DNA from 3 places in the Exiguobacterium sp. s39 genome. Region 2 is predicted to be linked to each of the others. Evidence: a T-box and tRNA genes for the amino acid it is inferred to sense, from the RefSeq annotation. Region 2 holds a T-box; the other regions hold tRNA genes.
What was found. A T-box is a leader RNA that pairs with one kind of tRNA and senses whether it is charged. The one in region 2 lies ahead of argS (arginine--tRNA ligase), so its partner is inferred to be a tRNA-Arg.
Positions count from the first base shown of each region.

Region 1: it encodes a tRNA-Arg, which carries the amino acid that the T-box ahead of argS (arginine--tRNA ligase) is inferred to sense. The anticodon was not compared.
Region 3: it encodes a tRNA-Arg, which carries the amino acid that the T-box ahead of argS (arginine--tRNA ligase) is inferred to sense. The anticodon was not compared.

Region 1 is NZ_JACSNA010000001.1:1,569,738-1,573,888, forward strand. Features, by position in the region: gene tig (trigger factor) at 1-635, opposite strand, end outside; gene KNQ11_RS08280 (hypothetical protein) at 746-1,729, opposite strand; gene KNQ11_RS08285 (hypothetical protein) at 1,757-2,281, opposite strand; tRNA gene KNQ11_RS08290 (tRNA-Arg) at 2,384-2,457, opposite strand; gene KNQ11_RS08295 (metallophosphoesterase family protein) at 2,531-3,040, opposite strand; gene KNQ11_RS08300 (XTP/dITP diphosphatase) at 3,046-3,639, opposite strand; gene rph (ribonuclease PH) at 3,636-4,151, opposite strand, start outside.
Region 2 is NZ_JACSNA010000003.1:56,451-60,601, reverse strand. Features, by position in the region: gene KNQ11_RS13500 (alpha/beta hydrolase) at 1-285, opposite strand, end outside; gene KNQ11_RS13495 (GGDEF domain-containing protein) at 301-1,977, opposite strand; T-box leader at 2,107-2,325, shown strand; gene argS (arginine--tRNA ligase) at 2,386-4,068, shown strand; gene KNQ11_RS13485 (hypothetical protein) at 4,099-4,151, shown strand, end outside.
Region 3 is NZ_JACSNA010000001.1:1,811,613-1,815,763, forward strand. Features, by position in the region: gene KNQ11_RS09500 (sugar-binding transcriptional regulator) at 1-715, opposite strand, end outside; gene KNQ11_RS09505 (glutaredoxin family protein) at 831-1,091, opposite strand; gene KNQ11_RS09510 (RNA polymerase factor sigma-54) at 1,082-2,224, opposite strand; tRNA gene KNQ11_RS09515 (tRNA-Arg) at 2,379-2,454, shown strand; partial or broken gene clpP (ATP-dependent Clp endopeptidase proteolytic subunit ClpP) at 2,637-3,221, shown strand; gene KNQ11_RS09525 (hypothetical protein) at 3,342-3,578, opposite strand; gene whiA (DNA-binding protein WhiA) at 3,661-4,151, opposite strand, start outside.

The sequences.
Region 1 (4,151 bases), on a different contig from region 2:
TGCTCGCCAGTTTTTAAACCGACCATTTGCTCTTCGAATCCAGGAATGAAGTTTCCAGAACCGATGACGAGTGAGTAGTTCTCAGCAGTTCCGCCGTCGAATTGGTTTTCCCCATCGAAACCTGCGAAGTCGAATACGACTGTATCGCCATTCTCGATGACGCCATCTTCTTTAACGACGAGTTCTGCACCGCGTTCTTGTAATGTTTTGAGTTCAGCGTCGACGTCTTCGTCAGTAACGTTCGTTTCAACTGCTGTGTACTCAAGACCTTTGTACTCACCGAGTGTAGCTTCTGGCTCGATGACGAACGTGATTTTGAATTCGACTGGCTTGCCTTTTTCGAGTGTTTCAACGTCGATGTTCTCAAGCGCGATTGGCTCGATTCCTGATTCGACGACTGCACCTTCGATTGTGTCCTTGTAAAGGATATCGAGTGCATCTTGGTACAGTGCTTCTTCACCGTACATTTTGTTGAACATTGCGCGTGGCATTTTTCCTTTACGGAAACCAGGTGTGTTCAAAGTCTTAACGACTTTCTTGAACGCTTGGTCTACCGCTTTATCAAATGCTTCAGCAGGCGCTTCATACGTGAGGACGCCGAGGCTACCTGATTGTTTTTCCCATTTTGCAGTCATGCTGAGTCCCTCCAAAATTGTCAATTAGCGTACATGTGTGTACAACAAGTCACATTATAGCACAATCGTTCTGACGATTACCACTGTTGAACGAATCGTTTCCAGATGTCTCAATCGAAGTAAATCTGCTCGAATGCGATGACTTCTGGATAAAGGATATGTGCCGCTCGGTATAACCGCTTCGCCAGCGGACTGAGGATACGTTCCGGTTCTTCACGTTCAAATGTCAGACCTGCGAGTTCTTCGCAGGCTGCGAGCCATTTCTCCATATCTGATCCGATTCGTTCTCGTTCTTCAAGATGAATCAGTTGATCCGATCGCAAGACGAGCAACGCTCGGAACGGATCCATTCGCTCTAACGTATGCATCGATGCCAGTAACGCTTGTTGCTCCTGTTGATGTACCATCAGGATTTCTTCTAACTCTTCACGTGACGAGATCGTCCAGTCTACAGCTAAGTGTGGTACATGAATGCTTATCGGATATGACACGTGATCCAGCACGCTTCCTAATAACAGATCAATGACGAGTAGACTTTGATGTTCGGTCTCTTGCGCCTGAAGATATTTCTGGGTGATGTATGCAATGAGCTCAGAGGTCCGTTCGAATTCAATACCGGTCAAATGGCGCATTTGTTCGACCCAACTGCCATGTCGCAACACATGCATCAGTTCCGTTGCTGATGTTACCTCACGCTGCGCAACAGGGTTGTTTTGAACTGCCGGCTTTTGTTCGCGAACACGCATCTGTTGTTTGATTTCATCTAATCGAAGCGCGAGCCCATACGGCAGATACGGTGACGCCGAGCGCAAAGCGAGTTTCATCGGATAACGTTCTCCGAGTTCATAAAGAAAGAGTGCGAGCACTTGCTCGACACCCTCGACTTCAAGAAATCGTTCTGCCACTGTTTCAAATCGTTCCCGGTCATGCATTAAGAGTGGTTGAATGACATAGAGCCGGTGTAATACATCTTCTCCTGTCAATTGGTCAGTCTCTAATTCCATAATCAATTGTTCTTGTTTAGAAGCGGGCAAACGAAGAATCCGCGCTCGCTCTACTTCTAGTTCATGTTCCATCCAGCGCGATGTCCCCATATTCCGGCACTCCTTCATGTTCACTTCTTATTTCGTAAATGGATCGAGTAAAGACGTCCAGTTCGTGATCGCTTCTTGAAGTTGTCCTGCCTGCTCGATTCCTAATCGATTCAACGTATCTAATGAGACGTCAGCTTCGAGTAATCGAGCGATGTCTTCCGATTGATTCACGTACTGCTCGAGTTTTGCACTTAAATTCTGCAATTCTTGCGGCGGATTTTCAAGTCCCGCTAATCGTTGATCGATTTGATCCAGTTCTTGATTGAACTGATCAATCGTTCCGTTTTCCTTCAACTTTTCGATTTGTTGATCAAGTGCTTGTTCAGGGTTCGCGGATTCACGCGCTGTCGTAGCCGCCTCATTCAAGGAAGCCGACAAATCTGACGTGACTTGGGCCGTATCTTTCGCAATGCCTTGAAGTTCTCCAGCGTAATCGACACTATTTTTTACATCGTTGACTTGTTGTTTTGCATCGTCGACTGTATTTGAAATCTCACTACATCCAGCAAGAAACGTACTTAGCACGAGGACTGCTCCAACTTTCTTCCACATTGCATTCATCCCTTTCGAGTTCATGATACCTTAATTATAATCGAAAATCGGAATAAAAAAAAGAGACCACCCTCGTAAGGGCAGTCTCTATTTTAATTATAGCGTCCCAAGAGGGATTCGAACCCCCGACCGACGGCTTAGAAGGCCGTTGCTCTATCCTGCTGAGCTATTGGGACGTGTCAACACGAATAAACTATACTAGAACAATTCTTTCGTGTCAATCACATTACAAACATTGCATTTATTTTATTACAAAAATGTTCCGTCCAGATGCAGGGCATTCACTCGATCGCCATTCACATCGAGAAACTCGACAGAATAACGGTTTTGATCCACTTCAAGAATCGCATACGTCTTGTCTGGTCGATGACGTGGCATCCGGATTGAACCTGGATTGATGAATAACACGCCGTCCCGATATTCAGCCTTCGCAACATGGGAATGACCATAACAGACGATGTCCGCCTGCTTTTCCTTCGCATGATGCTGCAAGACATCTAGACTGTATTTGACGTCCTGACGATGTCCGTGGACACAAAGGATGGTACGACCATCTATTTCCGACATGACTTCTTCCGGAAAATCGTGTCCGTAATCGCAATTCCCTCGCACAACACGATATGGATATAATGATTCGATGTCGCGCGTCAATTGGGAGTCCCCACAATGAAATGCCAAATCCACGTCTTGGTGACGTTCGAATATCGTAAGCAGTTCTTGTTCTAGTCCATGGCTATCACTAACGATCAACGCTCTCATCTTCATCACACTCCTAAGAAAGTAGTTAAGTCCTGTTCGAGCTTGCGCAATGCATTGCCACGATGACTAATCATCGCTTTTTCTTCTTTCGTCAACTCAGCAGCCGTCTGTCCGCTTGCCGTGACGAACAATGGATCATAACCGAACCCGTTCGAACCCGCCGCTTCAAAACCGATTCGCCCTTCCATCGTTCCACGAACCGTCAATGTCTCACCCGTTGGTTTCGCTAGCGCGAGGACACAAACGAAGCGCGCCGTCCGCTCTTCCTCCGGAACACCTTCTAACTTTTCAAGTAGTAGAGCGTTATTCGCCGCATCCGACTTTTCAAGACCCGCGAATCGTGCCGAGTAGACACCTGGAGCGCCATCTAAAGCATCGACTTCAAGACCTGAATCATCAGCAAGTACCGCGTGGCCAAAGTAGGCTGCTGCCTCTGTTGCTTTTAAGAGTGCATTCTCCTCGAATGTCTCACCTGTTTCGTCCGTTTCCGGAGCATCGGCGTGATCGAGTAACGATTCGACCGTATAACCGAGACGACCCAGCATGCTTTCAAGTTCCTTCACTTTACCTGCATTGTGTGTTGCGACGATGACCTTCATCTATGTTCCCCCACTTCTTCTCCTACATACCACCAAGAGACACCGAGTGCATCTCGACCAGCATCAATCAGTTCCTTAATTCCTTTTTCCCCAAGTTCGAGCATATCGAGCATCTCTTGACGGGAAAATGTCGACTCTTCTCCTGTTGCTTGCATCTCGACGATTTTCCCCGATGAGGTCATGACGAGATTGAAGTCGACTTCAGCCGCAGCATCCTCTTCGTAGCATAAATCGAGCAAGACATTCGACTCGACGATTCCAACCGAGATCGCTGCGATGCCTTCCTTGATTGGCGTATCCGTCAGTTTCCCGGCTTGGATCAATTGATCGACTGCTCGGACGAGTGCCAAGAAACCACCAGTGATTGATGCCGTTCGTGTGCCACCATCTGCTTGAATGACATCACAATCGATCCAGATTGTTCGTTCCCCAAGTTTCTCTAAATCGACGACTGCCCGAAGCGATCGGCTGATGAGACGTTGGATTTCCATCGTCCGTCCCGTCTGCTTGCC
Region 2 (4,151 bases):
TAAAGCTTCATCACTCCAAGGAGCGTAGTCATCGTAACGATCCATTCCGTCTTCTGGACTGTCGATCGCGACGACCATTGCCGGAATCTGTGTCTGTTGTAGCGCAAGATGAATCTCCCAGCCTTTTCCGAACGAGGCGGTCTCTCCACTGAAGACGTTTTGTCCATCGTGCATATAAATCACAGGTAACGCTTCAGAAGGATCTAAATGGGGTGGCCGATGAATCCGAATCGTCCGATGAGTTTGTGATGTCGGTAGCGTCATTTCAATTTCAGTAATCGACAATAGAGTCACGACCTTTCAAAGGTTTGCATAATGCGCGGTACAATTGCGCCCATTGTGTTTTCCGCCGACATAGAGTGCATGATCGGCTTGACGTAACGATTCTTCGAACGTCCGTTGATATCTTTCCTCCACTGTATCAATTCCGAGGCTGACCGTTAAGGACAGTCGGTGACCATCGACGAGGAAGGGACGATCCATGACCGCATGGCGGACCGTCTCGGCAATCTGGATAGCAGCCTCTTGACTACCATTTCGCAACAGAAGTACGAATTCCTCCCCACCATAACGAGCAGCAAAGACATCATCATATTGTAATTGGATCGCCTGGATACGTCGACCGAGTTCACGAAGGACGAGATCGCCTACTTTATGACCGTACGTATCATTGACACGTTTGAAATGATCGATATCGAACAGGATCACGGAGAGCGGATAGCAGTCAGCGGCAAATTCCTGCCGACCGTGTTCATAAAAAGCCCGACTATTCGGTAATTCGGTCAAGGCATCGGTCCGACTTTCCGTATAGAGTTGGACCGTTTCACGTGAGCGTTCTAAGACGCGACAAAAGATACGGAGCAAACGAGATAATTCGTCGGCATTTGTCACATCATAGGCGTCTGCGACTTGATGGAATAGGATGATCGAAACATCGACCTCTCCGCTCGTAATCGAAGGAATCGCTAGCATCGAGTGACGATCGACAGGCAATCCGATTTGAATATCGTTTCCCCAGTCGCAACGCAGCCCATAGATGATCGGGGTATGCAAATCGTCGGCTGACAAGGAATGAAACAGTGGTAACACGTCGATTGGTTGTTTCGTCCGGATGTTATAGATGACTTGTTTCCGCTGTTGTTGAATCGAGATCCAACCTTCAGAAAACGGCAATAGATGCGGTAAATCGAGGAGCAACGAATCGATCGTCTCGCGCTCGAAGCGGGAAATCAACAAGTGTTCCTTCGCATCATCAAATCGCTTGGCATTATCGTTTGCTTCAAGGGAGTCACCACGCTCTTGCAACAGACGTTTGAACAAAAAGAGAATCAATGCGGAAACTGTAGCCGCGACGAGCGGACTTTCATCGTAGAACCAGATTCCAAGTAGAGCACTTAACATGCTAATCCCGTAGACGAGGGACTGAAGTTTTACGAGACGTTGCCAATCGTATTTCAAGTAGAGGAAGCGATTGACGAACAGACATTGGAAATAAGAGACAAGGAAGACGGTGATCAAAAAGCCGATGAAAGGGAGTAAGGCTTTCGTATACGTAAAGTTTGAGCCGATTGGTCCGCCGAGCGCATAATACGCAAAGGCTGGAAGCGAGATGTAGACTAAATCGAACAAGGCGTTGATCGGGTAGAGATAAACGAAACGTTTCCAACGAATCGCTTTTCGGTGAGACATGAATTGAAAGACGAGAATACCGACTTGGCTTAAAATCAAGGCGTACGTTAAACCGTAATTGAGGAATAAAAATAAGATGATGCCTTCTTGGAATGTATAGTAAATGCCACCACGACGGACATTATCGAACTGAAACAGGAGAACGAGTCCGAATAAATAAAGAGTGTTGATGATGGAGACAGAAGGATGGAAGGTTGGTGGATGAACGATGCCGATCACTAATAATGTCAAGGCGACGAGACCGAAGACGATCCAGCTCGTCCGGGCTACATGTTGGTAGTAGCGCATGAAACATCCCTCCCCCTGAGAAGTATCTTTTATTCCTATACCCGAATTGTGGAAATTTTGATGAGCCATTTACCAAAAAAATAAGGTTGAGAGAAAAGAAAGAATTGCGTATAATGTGAAAGATATCGAATACAGTCAATGATGAAGAGAGTAACGGTTGATATTCGTCAACTAGCGAATCAGGGAATGGTGGAAGCCTGAGGACGAACCGGTCGTGAAGCGCACTTCTGAGACGCTGCCCGATTCCAGAAGGAAAAGGCGTAGCCGGGGGAACCCCGTTATCCCCAAACAAGGTGGGTGTCGAAATGACACCAAGAAGAGTGGTACCGCGGTCATTCCGTCTCTTTGCGCGTGGCGCAAGGGGCGTTTTTTATTGCCAAAAAATCAGTGAAGCAGGAGGAAATAAAGATGAGTTATAAAGCGCAGTATGCAGAAGTATTACATCAAGTCATGGAAGGTGCCTTATCAGTTGAACAAATCGAACAACTGATTGAGCAACCGAAACATGAAGATCATGGAGATCTAGCATTCCCATGTTTCATGCTCGCTAAAGCATTCCGTAAAGCACCGAACATGATTGCTTCGGAGCTCGCAGAAAAAATTGACGCGCCGTTGTTCTCGAACGTTCAAGCTGTTGGTCCTTACATCAACGTCTTCTTGAACCGGGATGTCGTCTCGCAAGAAATCGTCAACCAAGTTTTGACGGAAAAAGAGGCGTTCGGATCAAGTGAAGCCAACGGGAAAACGATCGTCACTGATTTTTCATCACCAAACATCGCGAAACCCTTCTCGATGGGTCACTTGCGTTCGACAGTCATCGGGAACGCGCTCAACCAGATTTCGCGTAAAAAAGGGTACGACGTCGTCGGTGTCAACCACTTAGGGGACTGGGGAACTCAGTTCGGGAAATTGATGGTCGCTTACACGATGTGGGGTGAGGAAGAAGCGGTCCGTGCAGAACCAATCAAGGAATTGTTGAAATTATACGTCCGGTTCCACGAAGAAGCGGAAACAAATCCGGCACTTGAGGACGAAGGACGTCTCTGGTTCAAAAAACTCGAACAAGGTGATGAGCAGGCGACAACTCTTTGGACGTGGTTCCGTGAAGTCTCACTCGTTGAGTTCAACCGTGTCTATGAGATGCTTGGTGTTAAATTCGATAGTTTGAACGGAGAAGCCTTCTACAACGATAAGATGCAACACGTCATCGATTTGCTCGAAGAAAAAGATCTCCTCGTCGAATCAGAAGGGGCAATGGTCGTCGACCTCGAAGCAGAAGGTATGCCACCTGCCTTGATTAAAAAGAAAGATGGCGCAACGCTTTATGCGACACGTGACTTAGCAGCTGCCGTCTATCGTCTTGAAACGTACCGCTTTGAGCAAGCGTTCTACGTCGTCGGTGGGGAACAAGCGCTTCACTTCAAGCAATTGTTCGCAGTCTTGAAGAAACTTGGATTCGAAAACGTCGACGGAATGCACCATGTCCCATTCGGTTTGATCATGAAGGACGGAAAGAAAATGTCGACGCGTAAAGGTCGGATCGTCTTGCTTGAAGAAGTACTACAAGAAGCAATCGATGTTGCGAAGCAAAACATCGCGGAAAAAAATCCGAACTTAGCGAATGCCGAAGCCACGGCTCGCCAAGTTGGTGTTGGCGCGGTCATCTTCCATGACTTGAAGAACGAACGGATGAACAACATCGAGTTCGATCTTGAGCAGATGTTGAAATTCGAAGGCGAAACAGGACCGTATGTCCAGTACACGAATGCCCGTGCGCACTCATTGCTCCGTAAAGGTGGCTATGATGGAACACCATTCGCTGGTAGTGCAGATGATCATGCATGGGGTGTCGTCTCGATGCTAAACCAATTCTCGACGGTCATCGATCGCGCGTTCACACGTCGTGAGCCATCAATCATCAGCCGTTACGTCTTAGATCTTGCACAAAGCTTCAATAAATACTACGGACACGTCCGTGTTCTCGAAGATGACGCAGCAAAACAATCGCGTCTTGCACTCGTCAAGTCTGTCACGATCGTCTTGACAGAGGGTCTTCGTTTGCTTGGTGTCGGCGCTCCAGAAGAAATGTAAGACCAATCCACGAATAAGAAGAGGTAGATTATGAAGACTGAGACGAAAGAACGATTACAGCAAGCTGCTTCACAGATGAAGCA
Region 3 (4,151 bases), on a different contig from region 2:
TTGAAGCACCTTTAATCATTTGAAGCACATTTTTTATGCTCGGCTCTTCAATCATCTTGACGAAAGTCTCTGTGCTGACCATGTCTGGGATGTGAAGCAGATGATAATCACTTTGAGCGCGTGACGCCATCCGTGAGCATACTGTGTTCGCTTGTAATTCGAGCGTTTCTCCTAGTCCTCCGCGTGCCGGAACGAACGTCATCGGACGGTGTTCCTTGTCTGGCGACATCATCGCCGCGACGGATGCCATCGTCGTACCGCCTGTGACAGCGATCGTATTGTGATGGTCTGAAGAAAGCTCTCGTTTGAGTCGTGCGACGGTCGCCCGCCCCATGTCTCGTTGTACCCAGAAGGTCTCATCGGAATCACCCGGTACGATGACGACGTCCCGTACTCCGAGTCTCTCTTTCAAGGCTTTCGCCATGTCTGAGATCCCTGCGAGTTCTCCCATGATGCTGTGCATGCTGCGAAGAACGTTTCGTCCTTCATCCGTCAAGGACATCCCTTGCGTCGCGACCTCTAGGAGGTCTTGCTGCTTCAAGAAGTCGACTTCCCGCCGTAAGACGCGTTCCGTCAAGCCAAGGCTTGTCGCAAGCGTACGTCGTCCGATCGGTTGCATCAGTCGTACGTAATGAAGGATGTCGTAGCGTGTCTGCATTTCTTCGATCAGATCAGGCACGATTCGTTTTTGGATCTGGACTAACTGCCGAATCATGTATTTCCCTCTCCTCTCAAGTAGCTGGACGCTTTCTGTCCCGCATGTCATAACGTGTCCCACTTGGTACACCGTTATCATAACAGTCCATTTCTCGCCTTGCAAGTCTCGTTTCTCAAGTTTTTTGAAGTAAGCGGTTTCTTATCGTTTCCGTCTCGAATTTGCCATAACTCCAGATTTCCTCGTCATGCATGACGACCGGAATCTCGTATAAGAACCGTAGACTGAGCGCTTCATCCTGATCGATGTTGACTTCCTCGAACGTCCATTCCGGAAACTCATCGAGTACGAAGTCGAGTAAGATGGCGGCCTCTTCACATAGCGTACATCCCGGACGTGAATAGAGTGTTAAGTGTCTGTGTCTTTTTAATCCCATTCTGATTGCGCCTTCCTTTGCTGCATCGTTTTTTTCGTTAAACCAAGCGCTGCCCGGTACTTCGCGACCGTCCGTCGCGCGACTGTCAGACCGTCTGCTTGCAGACGATCCGTCAATTGCTGATCACTTAACGGACGATCGCTGTGTTGAATGTATTCGGCGATCCGCCGTTTAATCAAAAAACTCGAATCTCCGCTTGTCGTCCGTGAGACGAACAAGTCTTCTAAAGCAACGAGACCATGGACCGTCTCGACATACTTCTCAGCAATCGCTCGACCAATCGTTGACGGATGATGTCCCGTCGCCTCAGCGACTTGTTTTTTCGTCAGTGGCTCAAGATGCAGTTCTCCCTTGAACCAGCGTTCTTGTCGCTCAAGCAAGACCGAGAGGATGGCATGCATCGTGACGCGACGTCTTTCGTACGCGCGCAAAAAAGGCGTTGCCTCTTTTAATCCGAGCCACGTCTGATCCGTGTCGAGTGTCATCCAGTCGATTTGAAGTTTTCCATCTAACAGGTGAATCCGCGCTTCTGCCATGACCAATCGTTCTTCTTTTGGAAGGTCCGGTGTCCGGCTCAGCCGCGTCAATCGTTTTCGCAACCGCGCTCGATCCTGTTCACTGAACTGCGCGAACACCTGACTCGCCGGTTCATGTCGCAACCGAGCCGTTAGTCCGATCAATTCCGCGTCGTCTAGCTCGATCGCCTGTAACCATTGACACTCGCGCTCCGAGCGGGCAGCGATTCCGACTGGTTCACATTGTTGTAAGAGTGTCCGTGCTTCTGTAATCGTTGCAACATCGGTCGAGAAGGATGCAGCGAGCTGCTCGTCCGATGTCCGCAATAAACCGTCCGCTTCTAAATACACGATGAGTTGTTCCGCCATATATCCTATTTCCTGTCTGACTGATTCTAAACGTATTTGTGCAAGAAGCTCGTCTTCATAGGATGCCAAATGTCCTGCCATCTGCTCGACCTCTAGCGAAACCTGATTCGGGTAATGACGATGCAACCGTCGTTTCAACCGTCGCCATTCCTCCTCGAGCTCAGCTGCTGGTTGCTCAAGTACATGTAACTGATATTGTTGTGACGCCGATAACGTCATCTGTTGCGTCTGTTCCTGGCGTTGATCCATCGATTCCCCCTCCTCCACTTCTTATTATAGAAGAAACGTTTTGAAAAACATGCTCTGAACCCTTCTCGAACCGCTCAGGAAAAGAAAAGTCATCCTTCCCTATTGCTTTTCTGAAAAAATGTCGCTATACTATTAATTGTTCAGTACATCAGATGCACCCGTAGCTCAGGGGATAGAGCACTGGTTTCCGGTACCAGGTGTCGGGAGTTCGAATCTCTCCGGGTGTACCATTTATTCAACCACAAGGCAATGCCAGCAATGGCGTTGCCTTTTTTCTATATTGATATGTTTCATTTGCCCTTGTAATGGAAAAATACCTAAAAGTCGCATCGTATCTTTTGACCAATATTGACCAAAGGATTATGATAAGTATAAGTCGAATAGGAAGCTACATACCAACTATAAGGAGGCAAAGACTATGTTAATTCCAACAGTCATCGAACAAACAAACCGCGGGGAACGTGCTTACGATATCTACTCACGTTTGCTAAAAGACCGCATCATTCTTCTCGGGAGCGCGATTGACGATAACGTCGCCAACTCAGTCGTTGCCCAACTTCTGTTCTTAGCAGCAGAAGATCCAGATAAAGAAATCTCGCTTTACATCAACAGCCCAGGTGGTTCGATCACTGCCGGTATGGCGATTTACGATACAATGAACTTCATCAAGCCACAAGTCTCAACGATTTGTATCGGTATGGCAGCATCGATGGGTGCGTTCTTGCTCCAAGCAGGCGCAAAAGGAAAACGTTTCGCGTTACCAAACGCTGAAATCATGATCCACCAACCACTCGGTGGTACACAAGGTCAAGCATCGGATATCAAAATCCATGCGGAGCGTATCATCAAAATGCGTGAGCACCTCAACAAAATCATGGCTGAAAACACAGGACAACCACTTGAAGTCATCGAACGCGATACAGAGCGTGACAACTTCATGTCAGCACAAGCTGCTGCTGATTACGGTCTCATCGACCGCGTCATGGAACGTGCATAAGTCATCCAGAGTGTCTCCTTCGGGAGGCACTTTTTTTGTATTCATAGAAAAGCAAAGCCCTGTCGGTTATCGTTACATACAAAAAAACCTCCCGTTCCTTATAGAACGAGAGGGCGATGATCAGTCGATCAAGTCTGTGATGTCTGAAACGATATCGTGGTTTTCACGAATCAGCGAGTAGATCGCGTTCGCATGTGGCGAAAGCTCTTCTTCTGCTTGTAATTGTTTCAGGAATAAAGATGTTGCGAACGCAACGAGTGTGCTTTTCGGTACACCGATTGATTTTGCTTTTTTTGTTAACACTTCATCAAACTTCGCATCGACTGTCAGCGAAATACGTTTCTTTTCGTTAGCCATTTCAAAAACTCCTTAATTCGAACATTTAGTTGCATCGACTATATATTATAGTAGACTATGGTTCATCCCGCAAGCGACCCTCTTATAAGGCCCCTGTCATCGACTCTCCATTTCGTACTTTTTCAGCGATTTGATCAATCTTCCGCAACCGGTGATTGATCCCTGATTTTGAGATGGAGCCGCTTTCGACCATCTCGCCGAGCTCTTGTAACGTGACGTCTTGATGTGTCACGCGCAAGATCGCGATCTCCTTCAACTTATCCGGTAAGACATCGAGCCCGACCGTCCGCTCAAGGAACTTGATGTTCTCGACTTGGCGTAATGCCGCACCGACCGTTTTGTTGAGGTTTGCCGTCTCACAGTTGACGAGACGATTGACCGAGTTACGCATGTCTTTTAAGATCCGCACATCCTCGAACCGTAGCATCGATTGTGTCGCATCAACGAGCTTGAGGAAATCGGAAATCTTCTCGCTCTCCTTGATGTAGAGGATGTGTCCCTTTTTCCGTTCGATTGCCTTCGCGTTCAAATCAAAGACGTTCGATAGACCACGGAGCGCTGCATTATGTTCTT